DNA from 2 places in the Amaricoccus tamworthensis genome. Region 1 is predicted to be linked to the other one. Evidence: riboswitches for the same ligand, from Rfam matches in the RefSeq annotation. Region 1 holds a riboswitch; the other holds the start of a gene.
What was found. A riboswitch is a leader RNA that binds a small molecule or an ion and turns the genes downstream of it on or off. The one in region 1 is predicted to bind thiamine pyrophosphate.

Region 1 (7,783 bases):
GGGAACGCTGGTGGCGTACCGATAAAGGCGCGGACGACGTGCGTTACGTCCAGTTCATGGGAAAGGACAACGTCCCCTTCCACACGCTGAGCTTCCCGGCGACCGTCCTCGGCTCCGGTGAGGACTGGAAGCTTGTCGATTACATCAAGTCGTTCAACTACCTGAACTATGACGGCGGCAAATTCTCGACCTCCGAGGGTCGTGGCGTCTTTATGGACCAGGCGCTCGACATCCTGCCATCCGACTACTGGCGCTGGTGGCTGATGGCCAACGTGCCGGAAAGCTCTGACAGCAACTTTACCTGGGAAGCCTTCCAGGCGGGCGTGAACAAGGATCTGGCGGACGTGCTGGGCAATTTCGTGAGCCGCGTCACCAAATTCGCACGCTCTCGGTTTGAGGAAAAAGTCCCAGACACAGGCGAGTACGGACCAGACGAACAGGCCCTGATCGAAGACCTGACCCGCCGTCTCAAGGCCTATGAGACCCACATGGAAGCCATCGACCTGCGCAAGGGCGCGCAGGAGTTGCGCGGCATCTGGGCCGCAGGAAACGAATACCTTCAGGCAGCGGCTCCCTGGGCGCTGTTCAAAACCGACCCGGACCGGGCGGGCGCGATTGTGCGCTTCTCGCTGAACCTCGTGCGCTTCTACGCCGTACTCTCGCAGCCCTTCATCCCCGACGCCTCCCGCGCGATGCTCGACGCGTTTGATGGCGAGGACTTTGCCTGGCCGGAAGACGTGAGTGCAGCGCTGTCGTCGCTGACACCGGGATCGGCGTTTACCACTCCGGAAGTGCTCTTCGCCAAAATCACCGACGACGCCCGCGAGGAGTTTTCCACCCGCTTCGCCGGAACGGCCTGACCGCGCAGACCCGATGTTCCCGATCCGCGACCACAACCCGTCCGGCCGCACCCCCTACGTGACCTGGGGACTGATCGCGGTGAACATTCTGGTCTTCGTGATCATGTGGCCCAGCTACTCGAACGGTCCGGAAATATCCCGGATCCTCGCCAACTGGGCCCTCGTGCCCGGCATCGTTAGCGAGGGCGGCAGCCCGGCAACCTTCCTGACCTCGATGTTCATGCATGGGGGTCTAATGCACCTGGTGGGCAACATGCTGTTCCTGTGGATCTTCGGGGATAACATGGAGGACCAGTTCGGCCACCTGCCGTTCCTTGGTTTCTACATTGCGTCGGGCATCGGTGCTGCGCTGGCACAGTACCTTCCCGACCCGACATCCTTGGTCCCGATGGTCGGGGCCTCCGGCGCGATCGCCGGGGTCATGGGCGGATACCTTCTGCTGTTTCCCAAGGCACGCGTTGATATCATCATCATCCTGATCATTTTTTTCCGCACCTTTACACTTCCCGCTTGGATCGTTCTTGGCGTCTGGATCGGTATGCAGACATTCTCGGGCCTGTCCACTTTTGGTGCGGCGGGCGGCGGCGTGGCTTACCTTGCCCATATTGGCGGTTTCGTCGCGGGGCTGGTTCTGACCATTCCATGGTGGCTTCGCCAGGGCGGCCCGGCTTACTGGAGCTGCACACACGGCACCCCACCACACCCCGAAGCCGAATACCCCTGGCGGAAAAGCACCATCCCCCAGGTGCCGCGCCGGAAAAGATAACACTGATACCGCGCTGTCTTGCGGAGCGGTTCCGGCCCGTGCTACCCAAGGTCCAATCCGTTGGGGGGCCTTTTCTGAAGGCTGAGAGGTGTCAGACACCGACCCATCGAACCTGATCCGGCCAATACCGGCGTAGGGAACGGATGTTGGGCTCACGCCCGCAGTCCCTCCCAACACGGTTTTGTCCGGACATCCGAAAGGAAGGACACCGGGACCCGTGTTTGACGAAGCCGAAGACAGCGACGAACCGTCCGAAAATAACGACGGCGAAAGCGGTTTTCCCGCGCGCTTCTACCCCATCTTCCCCGCCTCCGAGTGGCTGGAATACCTTTTGCCCGTGGGCATCAAAATGGTGCAACTGCGTCTGAGGGACATGCCCGAGGAGGACATGCGCGAGGAAATCCGTCGCAGCGTAGACCTCTGCGACAGCTACAACGCCACCCTCGTCGTCAATGACCACTGGGAGCTTGCCATTGAGGAGGAGGCCCCCTTCGTGCATCTCGGACAGGAGGATCTCGACGACGCCGACATCCACGCGATCCGCTCCGCCGGCATCCGCCTCGGGATCAGCACCCGCGACCATCTCGATCTCGACCGGGCCCTGATGCTGGAACCCGACTACATTACGCTCGGACCGATCCATCAGTCCAAAACCCGGCACGGCTACCCGCTTGGGCTCGAGCCGATTGCCGAGTGGAAGGAACTGATCGGCCACGTACCTCTTTGCGCCGTGGGCGGCATCACCCTCAAACGCGCCGCCGCCGTGTTCGACGCGGGTGCGGACATGGTCGCGGTCACAACGGACATCACCGGCCATGACGACCCCGAACTGCGGGTCCAGGAATGGCTCGAAAAAACCGAATAACCGGGTCCTCCCGGCGGCCCACCTCACATCCCAGGATTAAGACATGAACAAAACCCTCGTGACACTGCTGGCCCTTGGCCTTGCGACGCCCGCCGCCGCCCAGGACAAAATGACCGTCATCCTCGACTGGTTTGTAAATCCCGATCACGGGCCGATCATCATTGCGGAGGAGAACGGCTATTTCGAGGAAGCCGGCCTTGAAGTCGAGGTAATCGCCCCGGCCGACCCCGCCGACCCGCCGAAAATGGCGGCCGCCAACCAGGCCGAACTGGCCGTGTCCTATCAGCCGCAGCTCCACATGCAGATCCACGAGGGCCTGCCCCTGAAACGCGTGGGCACCCTGATCAGCACGCCACTGAACTGCCTGCTGACCCTGGAGGACGGCCCGATCGAAACCCTCGCGGACCTCAAGGGCCGGAAGGTCGGCTATTCCGTCGCCGGTGTTGAGGAGGCTCTTCTGGGCGCCATGCTCGCCAATAATGGCCTGACGCTGGATGATGTTGAACTGATCAACGTCAACTGGTCCCTTTCGCCTGCGCTCATGTCCGGACAGGTCGATGCGGTCATCGGCGCCTTCCGGAATTTCGAGCTGAACCAGATGGAAATCGAAGGCGTTCCCGGCACCTGCCACTTCGTTGAGGAGGAGGGTCTGCCGACCTATGAGGAACTGATCTACGTGGCTAATCCCGACACGATGGATGCCGACATGATCGGCCGTTTCCTCGCCGCCACGGAACGTGCCACACAGTACATTCTGAACCACCCGAAAGACTCCTGGGAGACCTTCGCCGCCACATCGGCCGAACTTCAGAACGAACTGAACGAAAAGGCCTGGGTCGACACCTATCCCCGGTTTGCCACACGACCCGCTGCAATGGATGCAGGCCGGTATGAGGCGTTTGAGGCGTTCCTGCACGAATACGAACTCATCCCCGGCATCAACCCGGTAGACGCCATCAGCGTCGACATCACCGCACAATGACGCCCGATTACGGCGTTGCGGTCTCCCGGTGGCGCGACGCCGCCGGGCAGGCCTGGACCGACTATACCCGCCACGCCTTTGTGGCAGGACTGGGCGACGGCACCATGCCGGAGACGTGCTTTTTGCATTACCTGCGCCAGGACTGGATATTCCTGAAACATTTCTCCCGGGCCTGGGCGCTCGCAGCCGTCAAGGCCGACACCATCGCGGAAATCCGCGCGGCCACCGCGACGCTCAATGCCCTAATCAACGAGGAAATGCGCCTGCACGTGGAAATCTGCGCCGCCGCCGGCATATCGCAGGCCGACCTGGAAGCGACGACCGAGGCTCCGGAGAACATGGCCTACACGAGGTTCGTTCTGGAAGCCGGTTTTTCGGGTGATTTTCTCAACCTGCTTGCCGCGCTTGCGCCCTGTGTTCACGGATACGGAGATATCGGCCTGCACCTGAAATCCACGAGGACCTCCGACCGCTATGCGGAATGGATCGACACCTATGCCGGAGACGACTACCAGGCGGTCTGTGTTGAGGCGGGTCAGCTGATCGACACGGCTTTGGCCAACCGCCTCGGACCCGACTGGCCCAGCCTTCCCTGCGCCAGCGCACTTGCCGACACGTTCGCCAGTGCAACCCGGTTGGAGGTGGGTTTCTGGGACATGGGCCTGCGCGCCCCGTGACGGAAGCACCCGCAGTCACGGTCGAAGGTTCGGCGCGGATATCCGGGCAGCCTCTGTTCGGCCCCCTGCGCCTTGAGATGGCCGCCGGATCGTGGACCTGTCTGCTCGGCCCCTCCGGAGTGGGCAAATCAAGCCTGCTCCGCCTCGTTGCGGGCCTGGGCTCGGGAATTGATTTCGTCGGCACCCTCGCGGCCAATGACGGTGAACCGCTTGAGGGCCGAATTTCCTACATGGCCCAGGATGATCTGCTCTTCCCCTGGCTGACGGTCCTCGAAAATACCCAGCTTGGCGCCCGACTGCGCCGCGAGACGCCGGATCCGGCCCGCGCGATGAACATGCTTGAGCGGGTGGGCCTGTCCGACCACGCGTCAAAACGCCCCGCCCAGCTGTCCGGCGGTCAAAAACAGCGCGTGGCACTTGCCCGCACCCTGATAGAAGACCGGCCCATCGCCCTGCTGGACGAGCCTTTCTCGGCACTGGACGCGCGTACCCGCGCCGAAATGCAGGATCTTGCCGCTAGGCTTCTCGCCGGTCGCACCGTTCTGCTCGTTACTCACGAACCGGGCGAGGCAGCACGTCTGGGCCACAAAATAGTCGTGATGAACGAAACGGGCCTGCAATCGACTTCTGGACCCAAAAGCGACCCCGTCCGTGCAATTACCGGTGCGGAGACCCTGTCGCTTCAATCTGAACTCCATGAACTTCTGATGGCCCGGCCATGACCACACTGCGCAACGGCCTCATTTCCACCGCACTGGCCATATTCCTCTGGTGGCTGCTGGTGGCCCTGACCGGCCTGCCACCATTCATTCTGCCATCACCGGAGCGGGTGGCCACCGCTCTCTGGACCTCCCGCGTGACAATCGCCGAAAACGCGGTCGTCACAATTGCAGAGGTTCTGATCGGTCTCGTCCTCGGGGCGGTGCTCGGCGCGCTGACAGCCATCATGCTGGCGACATTTCCACTCGCCCGCACCCTTGTTCGCCCGATCCTCGTGTTTTTCCAGGCCGTCCCCGTCTTCGCGCTCGCACCGATTCTGACGCTCTGGCTCGGTTACGGTATTCTGTCGAAACTGGTGATGACGCTCATTATCATTTTCTTCCCGGTGACATCCGCGTTCTATGACGGTCTGACCCGTACACCCCAGGGGTTCCTCGACCTCGCCCAGGTCATGCGGGTCACCCCGACCCAGGTCATGCTGCGCATCCGCATACCAAACGCGCTCCCGTCGCTGGCATCCGGCCTCCGCCTCGCAGCCGTCTACGCGCCCATCGGCGCCGTCATCGGCGAATGGGTCGGTGCCTCAAAAGGTCTCGGCTACCTGATGCTCCTGTCAAACGGCCGCGCCCAAACGGACGTGATGTTCGCGGCCCTGATCGTGCTGGCGGGATTCACGGTCCTGCTGCACTGGACCGTCGACCGCATGGCCGAACGCCTGACCCGACACTACGCCCCGGATCAAAATTAAAAAACGGCGCGGACCAAAAAACCCCACGCCGTTTGGCATTCCTCAGTTGATGGAAACTTCCAGCGGCTCAAGACCCTCAAAAGTTGCGACCAGCTTGTCGCCGGGTACCACAGGTCCAACGCCGGACGGCGTGCCGGTCAGGATCACATCGCCTGGGCAAAGCTCAAAATACTCGGACAGGCGCGAAATGATCTCCGGCATCCGCCATATCAGCAGGGACACATCCGAATCCTGCTGCGTTTCACCATTGACCTTCAGCTTGATCTTGCCTTTCTCGATTTTACCGGTCTCGGACACCGGCGTAATCGGCCCCACCGGGAATGAGCGGTCAAACGCTTTGGCAATCTCCCAAGGGAAGCCCCCGCCCTGAATGTCGCGACGGGTCATGTCGAGACCAACGGCATATCCCCAAACGTGATCCAAAGCCTCAGATTCGGGAATATTGCTGCCGCCACTGCCCAGCGCCATCACCAGTTCAACCTCGTAATGAAAATCCTTCGTTTTTCCCGGATAGGGAATGATCGAACCGGACGAAACCACCGCATCCGCCGGCTTCTGGAAGAACAACGGCGGATCGCGGTCCGCGCTCCCACCCATTTCCTCCACGTGAGCCACATAGTTGCGTCCGATGCAGTAAACCCTGCGGACCGGAAATGCCTTGTCCGAGCCTTTGACCGGAATTTCCGCCTGTTTTTGGGGACTTATGACATACTCGCTCACGGGCGATCCTCCTGTTGGAATGATTTGGCCCTGAAGCGGGCGAGCACAGCCTTATCACAGATTATAGCTCCCTCAATACAGATAATATATTATTTTGTATTTGACTAACCATCGTGCATACACAAGGGTACCCCCATCCGCGTCGTTCACCCGCGACGGCACGGGCCAAAAATCGGGCGCACAGCGTCTCAAAAAGGGAGGGAACCTATGAAAGGGAAAACCAAATTTACGCTGATGGCGGCGCTGATGGCTTCGGCCACATGGACCGGCGCAGCCTCGGCACAGACGACAGAGTTGACGATCGTTTTGCCAAATCCGTCAGCGATCAACAATTTTCCACTACACGTTGCGGAGGGTGAGGGCTACCTGGCCGAAGAAGGTCTTTCCGTCAACGTCGAGGCGGTAAACGGCTCGGCCTCAGTGCTGCAACTTATGGCCTCCGGTCAGGCCGACATCGGCCAGCCCGGGCCCGCACCTCTACTCGGCGCACGTGCGCGGGGTGAGGATGTGGTATTCATTTACAACCACTTCTCCCGTTCGATCTTTGGCCTTGTTGTACCCGAAGAGTCGGAGGCCCAGGCTCCCGCCGATCTGGCCGGAACCGTCGTAGGTGTGGGGACCGCCGACGGAGCCGAAGTCGGCTTTGCAAGGGGCATCCTTGGCGACGCGGGTCTTAAAGAGGGCGACGATTACGAATTCCTCGCCATTGGCGACGGCGGCACCGCCGTAGCCGCATTTCTCAATAAAGAGGTGGAGGCCTACTCAGCCGCAGTGTCGGATGCCGCGATCATCTCCTCACGTGGAGTGCCACTGCGCGAAATCACCCCGGAGGAGTATCTTGGTTATTTTGGGAATGGCTGGGCCGTGACCCGCGAATTTCTCGAAAATAACCGCGAAGCCATCGAGGGCTTTGGACGTGCAATGGTCAAGGGCACGATCTTCGGTCTAAACCCGGATAACCTTGAAGCCACGCTCGCCCACACAACCACGGCCAACCCACAGGAAGGCGAGGATCAGGAATTTGCCAAAGCCCTGTTCGCCGCAATCCAGAGCCGGGTGATTCCCGTGGACCTCGACGATCCATATGGCTATCAACCGCCACAGGCGTGGGAAGACTGGCATGACGTGCTGGTTTCAAGCGGAGAGCTTGAGGCCCCCATGGATGATCTCGAAAGCGCCTACACTAACGAGTTCGTCGACACCTGGAACGCGGTTGAATAATTGACCGGAACCGCCGCAACCGAAATACGTCAACAGGTCGCCCAACGCGGGCGGCCTGTCTACCAGCTTCGTAACGTCACAAAATCCTACGGCCTCGGCAAGATCAAGGCGCTTGACCCGGTTAGCGTCGATCTTCGCGAAGGCAGCTTTTCATCCGTAATCGGGCCTTCCGGCTGCGGAAAATCCACCCTGCTGAAGGTGATGGCCGGGCTCACGCCTCCCAC
Region 2 (7,783 bases), on a different contig from region 1:
GACGCGCCCAGGGTCTGGGCCGCCGTCAGAAAATCGGAAATTTCATCACCGTCCCGAACCAGCTCCCAGGACAGATCCCGCGCCCGGTTGGCCGCCGTGACCGCCTCGGTACGCAGCCGCGCCACTTCACGCTCCTGAAACCGGATACCGTCAATCCGGGGAGCCAGCCCGCGTTCGGGCGCCGCGTTATCGGCAGCCGCCTCCGTCAGGGCTGCGGACGCACCAGGATCGGTGTCGAGATCGGTGGAGGCAACGGCAAGCCCCACGCCCAGGGTCACGGCAAACGCGCCGGGGGCCAAAATTCTGGCGGAACGGGTCATCAGCTAACGATCAGGTTCTCTCCGGTCATCTCTTCCGGTTTTTCAATATCCATCAGGTAAAGGAGACTGGGCGCGAGGTCGGCAAGCCGTCCCCCGTCCCGCAATTTAGCCCCATCCGGACCACCCACGAGGACCAGGGGCACGGGGTTGAGTGTATGCGCCGTATGCGGCCCGCCGCTTTCCGGGTCAACCATGATCTCGCAGTTGCCATGATCGGCGGTGACGAGCATGGCGCTCCCGGTTTCCTCTACCGCGTCGAGCGCCTGGCCCAGCCCCGCATCAACGGCCTCGACCGCCTTGATCGCCGCATTGAGATCGCCGGTATGCCCGACCATATCGGGGTTCGCGAAGTTGCACACGATCAGACCATATTCACTGGACCGGATAGCCGCCGCGAGGTTCTCGGCCACTTCCGCCGCCGACATCTCCGGCTGCATGTCATAGGTCCGGACCTTCGGGCTCGGCGCCATGTAACGCTCCTCGCCCTCCGCCGGGGTTTCGACACCACCATTGAGGAAGAATGTCACATGCGGGTACTTCTCGGTCTCCGCGATGCGGAACTGCTTGAAGCCCTTCTGCGACACCCATGCGCCAAGGGTGTTGGGGATATCCTGGGATGGAAAAACCGCCGGCATGAAACGGTTGAGGCTGTCGGAATACTCCACCATGCCGAGCTTGCCGGCCCAGTCGGGGCGCGGCCCCACCTCGTAACCGTCAAAGTCCGGATTCACCAGGGCCTCGAGAATTTGTCGTGCCCGATCCGCCCGGAAGTTGGCGAAGAACAGACCGTCGCCATCGTTCGCACCGGCATAATCGCCAATTACCGTTGGCGTGGCAAATTCATCCGTCTCCTCACGGGCGTAGGCCGTCGCAATCGCATCCCCCGCCGTCGCGGCCTTTTCGCCCTTTGCATTGAGGATCGCATCGACCGCCTGACCGACCCTCTCCCAGCGGTTGTCACGGTCCATGGCGTAAAACCTCCCCGAAACCGTGCCGACCCGGGCCGCGTCCGGCAGGTTCGCCTCCAGCTCAGCCACCTGGGCCTGCGCTGATTTGGGCGCCACGTCACGTCCGTCAAGGAACAGGTGCATGACAACCGGGACCCCGGCATCCGTTACGGCCTTCGCCATCGCGACCAGATGCCTCTGATGCGAATGAACCCCACCCGGAGAAGCGAGCCCCGCCAGATGCGCGGTACCGCCGGATTTCTTCAGACTGTCGATAAAACCCTGCAGCTCGTCATTGGTCGCAAAACTGCCGTCCTCAATCGCCCGGTCGATGCGCGGCAGGTCCATCCACACCACACGTCCCGCGCCAATATTCGTATGACCGACCTCGGAATTGCCCATCTGCCCGTCCGGCAGGCCGACATCCTGACCATGCGCGGCCAGTTGGCTTCGCGGGCCTTTGGCCCAGATCCGGTCAAAATTCGGGGTATTGCCCAGAGCCACGGCATTCGCCTCCGTGTTCGGATCAAGCCCCCAGCCATCGAGAATTACCAAAACAACCGCCACGACAATCACCTCTCTTCCCTGACGCATGAGCATTACCGGCAGGTTACCACGGTTGCAAATACCTGTGTGGAAGGGACGGAGGTATTTTCGGCGGCGTGGCGCGGGGATGACAGAAACGCAGCCAAAATCCGGAAATCCGGCAAAAACCCTCGAAGCCACAACCCCAAACCGGAGTCCGAAACCGTATGTTTACCGTTTTCGCAAAAATTCCCGCCTCAGACTGAAAGGAATTTCTCGTGCCCAAATCAATCCTGTCCCTCAGCCTTGCCACCGGAATCGTGTTTGCGACCACTGGCATTGCCTCGGCCGTCACCTGGGCGTCGGACGGCGGTGCGGATGACACCTGGCGTTGGGCGGGGCGGGACAATATTGCGTCGGCGTTTGGTTCGCCCTCGGCCACGCCTCCGTGGCGGCATGAGGCGTTCTTCAGCCTCGGGCTTGGCGGGCGCGCGTGGTTTACATTTGGCACGCCGTTTCAGGGCGAAGCGTCGGTATTTGAGGTGACCTGGGGTGACCGCAGCCGGTATCCTGAATCAGCCACCATTCATGCCGGCGACTTCAGCAGCGGTCTGCCCGATGACCTCTTCGATACCGCGAACTATGGCGCGTCCTGGAGTACGGTCGACAACGCCGAAGACAGATCGGATTTCCACGTCGCGGGCGGGCCGTTCACGCATCTTCTGTTTGTGGACACGTCTTCCAACCGGTCTGGCGATGGGTTCGACATCAACGCGATTTCCGTGACGGAAGCCTCGGCTTCCGCCAATGTGCCTGAAATAGACGTGGGCGCCGGGCTTGGCTCCCTTGCCGTCATGGGCTGCATGATCGCCTGGCTTCGAACGCGGCGGAAACAGCCGCACACCTGATCCCGGTCAGGCTTACCGCATTCTCCGGCCGCCGCCACCGCGTCTCCCGCCACCGCCGCCCGGGCGTCCACCAGCCGGTGGGTGGAAGCCTCCGGGGGGGCGATCAGGATGCCCCGACGGAGGCTTGGGTCTGTCGGGACGGTTGGGCCTGTCCGGGCGGTCGGGTCTCTCAGGACGGTCCGGCCGGTCGATATCTATATCCACGTCGTAATGGTGGTCATAGATGCCATAGCGGAACCCGTAGTCAAAACCGTAATACGGATCGACATTGTACCCGACACTCGCCCCGTAATAGGTCGAATCGCAGGACGCCAACAGCATGGTTCCGGCCAGCCCACACGCAAGATATGGCTTCCACATCACATCGCCTCCGTCGCGGCAATGGACCGGAGTACCCCGATCAGTTCCTGCTCATGCCGGTCATAGGCATCCGGCTCGCCGATGAAAGCGGCCACGGCCACGTGATCCGGTGAGATCTGGATGATGGCGAAGGCATAGTCGAAATCGCGACCGTCGCGCACACCCTGACCGCTGTAAAACCGCGTGGGTTTACCACCAACGGTACGCCGGTCGTAGTAGAGGTTTTCCGGCTCGGCCAGGAGATAGGGGATCACCCGTTCCATCCAGGATTTGGCCCCGGAAATACTCGACAGCCTGACCGGCGACCAGAACCCGGTCCACATTACACCCTCCTCATCCGGCGGACGGATGGACACGACCTTCGGGCTGAGCGGCGTACCGTCGGCGGCCTGGGCTTCGGGCACCTCGACGCCTTCCAGAACCTCCCAGCCATCCGGCACATCGAAACTGAACAGGTTCGCGCCGCGCGTTTCGTAGACGAACTCCTCCGCCTGCACGGAGACCGCAAACAGGGCGGTAAAAGTGCAGGCCGCAATACGCGATAGAATTCTCATTCCATCCCCCGGATATGTTTTCAGGGCACTCTAACCCTCAGGCGAAAGGTTTCACAACCCAAAGGGTTTATGCGCCCCCACCCCACAGGCTGTGGAAATGATGCACCGGGCCATGCCCACCACCAACCGACAGCGTGTCCGCCGCCGCGATGGCCGCTGAGATGTAGGATTTCGCCTCGCGCACCGCCTGCGCGAGCTCCGCGCCCAGCGCGATCCGTGTCGCCAGAGCGGAGGACAGCGTGCAGCCGGTGCCATGGGTGTTGCGCGTCCCGCTGCGCGGTGCGGAAAGCACCGTCTCGTCACCACCGGAGAGCAGAAGATCCGTGGCATCCCCCTGCCCCAGATGACCACCCTTGATCAGAACCGCACCGCAGCCAAGCTCCAGCAGAGCCCGCGCCTGGTGCCGCATGCCGTCCACATCCGCGGCCTCAGGAACCCCAAGCAGATCGGCGGCCTCCGGCAGGTTAGGCGTGATCACCGTCGCGCGAGGCACGAGCAGGTCCCGCAATGCCGACACCGCCCTGTCGGCCAGCAGCCGGTCACCGCTCCGCGCAACCATCACGGGATCAAGAACTATGGGCGCGTCCACACCTTCCAAAGCCCCCGCGACCGCCTCGATCACCGTGGCATCGCCGAGCATTCCGATCTTAATGGCATCGATCCGGATGTCGTCGCGAATGGCCCTGATCTGTGCGGTCACAAAGGCCGGATCAACGAGGCTCACGCCCTTCACGCCATCAGTGTTCTGCGCCGTCAGGCCGGTGAGCACCGCCATGGCGTAGCCACCATTGGCCGAAATCGACTTGATATCCGCCTGAATACCGGCCCCGCCCGAAGGATCGGAACCAGCAATGGAAAGCACGTTCGGGATCATGTCCTGCTCCATTCCGTAACGATGCGCCGCGTGGCGGCCTGCGGGTCCTCAGCCCGCGAAATTGCGGAGACCACAGCGACGGAGACGCAACCGGCGCGCCGCACCTCCACCATGTCATCGGCATCCAGACCGCCGATTGCCATGCATGGCTCCTTCGCGGCGGCCGCGATCCTGGCGAGGCCATCGAACCCGATGGGTTGCGCGTGATCCGGCTTCGACGCGGTCGCACGCACCGGGCCAACGCCAAGATAGGTCACCGCGCCGGGCGGAATGGCGGCAAGCTGATCCTCCGCCTCAATCGACAGGCCCAGCACCATGTCGGGCCCAATCGCCTCGCGGATTTTGCCGACATCCCCGTCCGACTGCCCCACATGCAGACCGGCGGCATTCACCGACCTGGCCACGTCGACCCGATCATTGATGATCAGCGACGCACCAAACCCTCCGATAGCGGCCATGACCTCCCGCGCCAGCCCGGCGAAATCCGCGTCCGGCAGGGTTTTGTGGCGCAGCTGGATCCAGCCCGCGCCCCCGCGCGCCGCCGCCTCGGCCTGCTCCACGATGGACAGAGGCGCGTCCGCGTCGGTGACAAAACACAGCGGCGGGATCACGCGGCCGACACCCTGGCACGCTCCGCGACCACGTCCGCGGTCAGGCTGTGCAGAGCGTCAATGAACCGCACCTGGAAGCTTCCTGGCCCGGTTGCCCCATCCGCGGCAATCTCACCGGCCACCGCAAAACACGCCAGAGCCGCCACGGTCGCATCAAACGGGTCCTCATCCACAATAAAGGCCGCAACGTAGCCGGTCAGTGAACAGCCCAGCGCGGTCACGAGCGGCATCAGGCTGTGACCGTTCGAGACGCGCGCCGCGCGCTCGCCATCGGTCACGTAATCCACCTCACCGGTCACGGCGACGACCGCACCGGTCCGTTTGGCCAGGTCCCGCGCGACAGCCTCCGCGGCCGCAACCGGATCTGCCGCGTCAGCGCCACGACCCGCAGCAGCCGTTCCGCCCAGCGCCAGAATCTCGGACGCATTGCCCCGGATGACGGTTGGCTTAAACCCCAGCAGCCGGGCACCCTGCTCCTGCCGAAACGCCGTTGCGCCCACCGCAACCGGGTCCAGCACCCAGGGTGTGCCGGCCTTCTGCGCACCCTCAGCCGTCGCCGCCATCGCCTCGGCCCAGTCCGCGTCAATCGTACCGATATTGATACTGACCGCACTCGCGATTGCGGCAAATTCCGGGCCCTCCTCGCTGGCATGAACCATTGCGGGCGAGGCTCCGGCGGCCAGCATGATGTTGGCCATGACATTCATGGCAACATAGTTGGTGATGTTCTGGACGAGCGGTGTGCGGTCGCGCATCCGGTTCAGGTGTTCCGCTGGTGTGTTCATGTCTCTCCCTCGCTGTGACGGAGGGGCGCCTGGCGTCAATCCGGTCCTCTGATCCCGCGCCATGCAACTTCCTCCGCCGGTATGATCCGGTTCAGGTTCAAAGGGTCCTTCTCAGCCCGGCCGATGCCGCGCGCCCCTGTCGCCATGTCTCTGTCACACAGGCCGAAGAGCCTGTCAAACATCTCCGTCGGCCGGTTTCGGCGGTTCCAGCTCCGCCAGCACGTCAGCGAAGCTTTCCAGCCCCTCGCGCCCCTTCGGCGTCAACGCGTAAATCCCCCGCGCCTCCCGCTCGAACCAGCCGTAGTGATCCGCCCGCATCAACACCGCCGCCCGAGGCACACCCGCATCGCGCGCCACAAGTGCCGCCCTGCAAGCGCCGTTCAGGCTCAGATACGCAGCACAGCGCAGCGCGTCCTGCCGGTAGGCCGTGATCCGTTTCACCCCGGTACTGCCACCCTCGTTCGGGTCGCCCACCCGCCGCTCAAACTCGCGCAGCAGCCGCCCGGCCTTCTTCGCATTGCGTCGCGGCTGGTAGGGACCGGGATCGAGATGGGCCTCCACCGTGCCCTCCCCGTCCGTCTTCACCGCCAGCAGACCCAGACCCAACCGGCGACACAGGCGGATAATATCCCGGTAACGCAGTTTCCAGCCCCGGTCGGATGACACCGGCACGGCCAGATACACATGCTCAAACAAAGCCTGCCGCGCCACGCCCTGCATCACCAGGGCCAGCGAAAACGTCAGTTTCATCTCGACGACGAGAGGCGGTTCATCCCCGCGCACGGCCAGCAGGTCACAGTCCCCGATCTCGGCCTTCACCTCATATCCCTGCGCCTCAAGATACCGCTTGAGCGGTGGATAGAGATCGGTCTCACGCATCGGTCACTTGCGCCTTTTGTGTTCCTCAAGACGCGGCATGATCTCGACAAAATTGCAGGGCATGTGCCGGTAATCGAGCTGCTTCTCCAGGATCCCGTCCCAGGCATCCTTGCACGCACCAGGACTGCCGGGCAGCGCAAAGAGATACGTACCGCCCGCAACCCCGGCGCAGGCGCGGCTCTGGATTGCTGATGTCCCTATTTTCTCGGCCGAAACCATGGTGAACATGGTCGAAAACGCGGGGATATGCTTCTCGTAGACGCTCTCATGCGCTTCCACGGTCACGTCCCGCCCCGTCAGCCCCGTGCCGCCGGTGGAAATCACCACATCGACGTCCTCATCCGCGATCCACACTCTGAGCTTCTCCGCAATCGCGGCCTGCTCATCCTGGATAATATCGCGATCCGCCAGGTGATGACCCGCATCCGTCAGCCTCTGGACCAGCACGTCACCGGACCGGTCCTCCGCCAGCGAACGCGTGTCCGAAACCGTCAGCACGGCAATCCGGACCGGAATGAATTCACGTTGCTCCACCATGCGATCCTATCCCTGTTTCATCGTCACCAGCCGCAGGGCCAGCAGACCGAAAATCGAGGCCGTCACAACCTGCAACCCGCGCTGCATCCGCCGGGAGCCACCCACACGCTGCCCGACCCCTCCGGCCAATGATCCCGCCAGTCCGTTAACGATCAGCCCGCCGAGTCCCAGCACGGCCCCAAACACCAGAAACTGCTGTAAAGTGGTCCCGGCATTCGGGTTCACGAACTGCGGAATAAAGGCCAGTACAAACAGAATAACTTTCGGGTTCGTCAGATTGACGATCAACCCACCGGTAAAGGCCTGGGAGAGACGCCCCCTGCGCGGCGCGTCCTCCTCCGCACCACCGCGCAAAATCCGCAGGGCCAGCCAAAGCAGGTACACCACACCAACCCAGCGCACCACGTCGAACACCACCGGCCATTTCGCGACAACCGCGCCAAGCCCCAGCCCCGCGATGGTCACATGCACCATCAGCCCAAG

Region 2: another riboswitch for thiamine pyrophosphate. It lies ahead of thiM (hydroxyethylthiazole kinase); the one in region 1 lies ahead of ACP15P_RS02635 (thiamine phosphate synthase).

Annotation. Positions count from the first base shown of each region.
Region 1 is NZ_JBNAFV010000001.1:555,129-562,911, forward strand. Features, by position in the region: gene metG (methionine--tRNA ligase) at 1-860, shown strand, start outside; gene ACP15P_RS02630 (rhomboid family intramembrane serine protease) at 874-1,626, shown strand; TPP riboswitch at 1,678-1,782, shown strand; gene ACP15P_RS02635 (thiamine phosphate synthase) at 1,925-2,491, shown strand; gene ACP15P_RS02640 (ABC transporter substrate-binding protein) at 2,535-3,473, shown strand; gene tenA (thiaminase II) at 3,470-4,150, shown strand; gene ACP15P_RS02650 (ABC transporter ATP-binding protein) at 4,147-4,872, shown strand; gene ACP15P_RS02655 (ABC transporter permease) at 4,869-5,618, shown strand; gene ACP15P_RS02660 (fumarylacetoacetate hydrolase family protein) at 5,661-6,338, opposite strand; gene ACP15P_RS02665 (ABC transporter substrate-binding protein) at 6,546-7,559, shown strand; gene ACP15P_RS02670 (ABC transporter ATP-binding protein) at 7,560-7,783, shown strand, end outside.
Region 2 is NZ_JBNAFV010000005.1:105,881-113,663, forward strand. Features, by position in the region: gene ACP15P_RS10895 (murein hydrolase activator EnvC family protein) at 1-320, opposite strand, end outside; gene gpmI (2,3-bisphosphoglycerate-independent phosphoglycerate mutase) at 320-1,861, opposite strand; gene ACP15P_RS10905 (hypothetical protein) at 2,071-2,700, shown strand; gene ACP15P_RS10910 (hypothetical protein) at 2,713-3,060, opposite strand; gene ACP15P_RS10915 (hypothetical protein) at 3,060-3,614, opposite strand; gene thiD (bifunctional hydroxymethylpyrimidine kinase/phosphomethylpyrimidine kinase) at 3,682-4,488, opposite strand; gene thiE (thiamine phosphate synthase) at 4,485-5,099, opposite strand; gene thiM (hydroxyethylthiazole kinase) at 5,096-5,884, opposite strand; TPP riboswitch at 5,936-6,032, opposite strand; gene ACP15P_RS10935 (DUF2161 domain-containing phosphodiesterase) at 6,059-6,763, opposite strand; gene moaB (molybdenum cofactor biosynthesis protein B) at 6,767-7,300, opposite strand; gene ACP15P_RS10945 (LysE family translocator) at 7,307-7,783, opposite strand, start outside.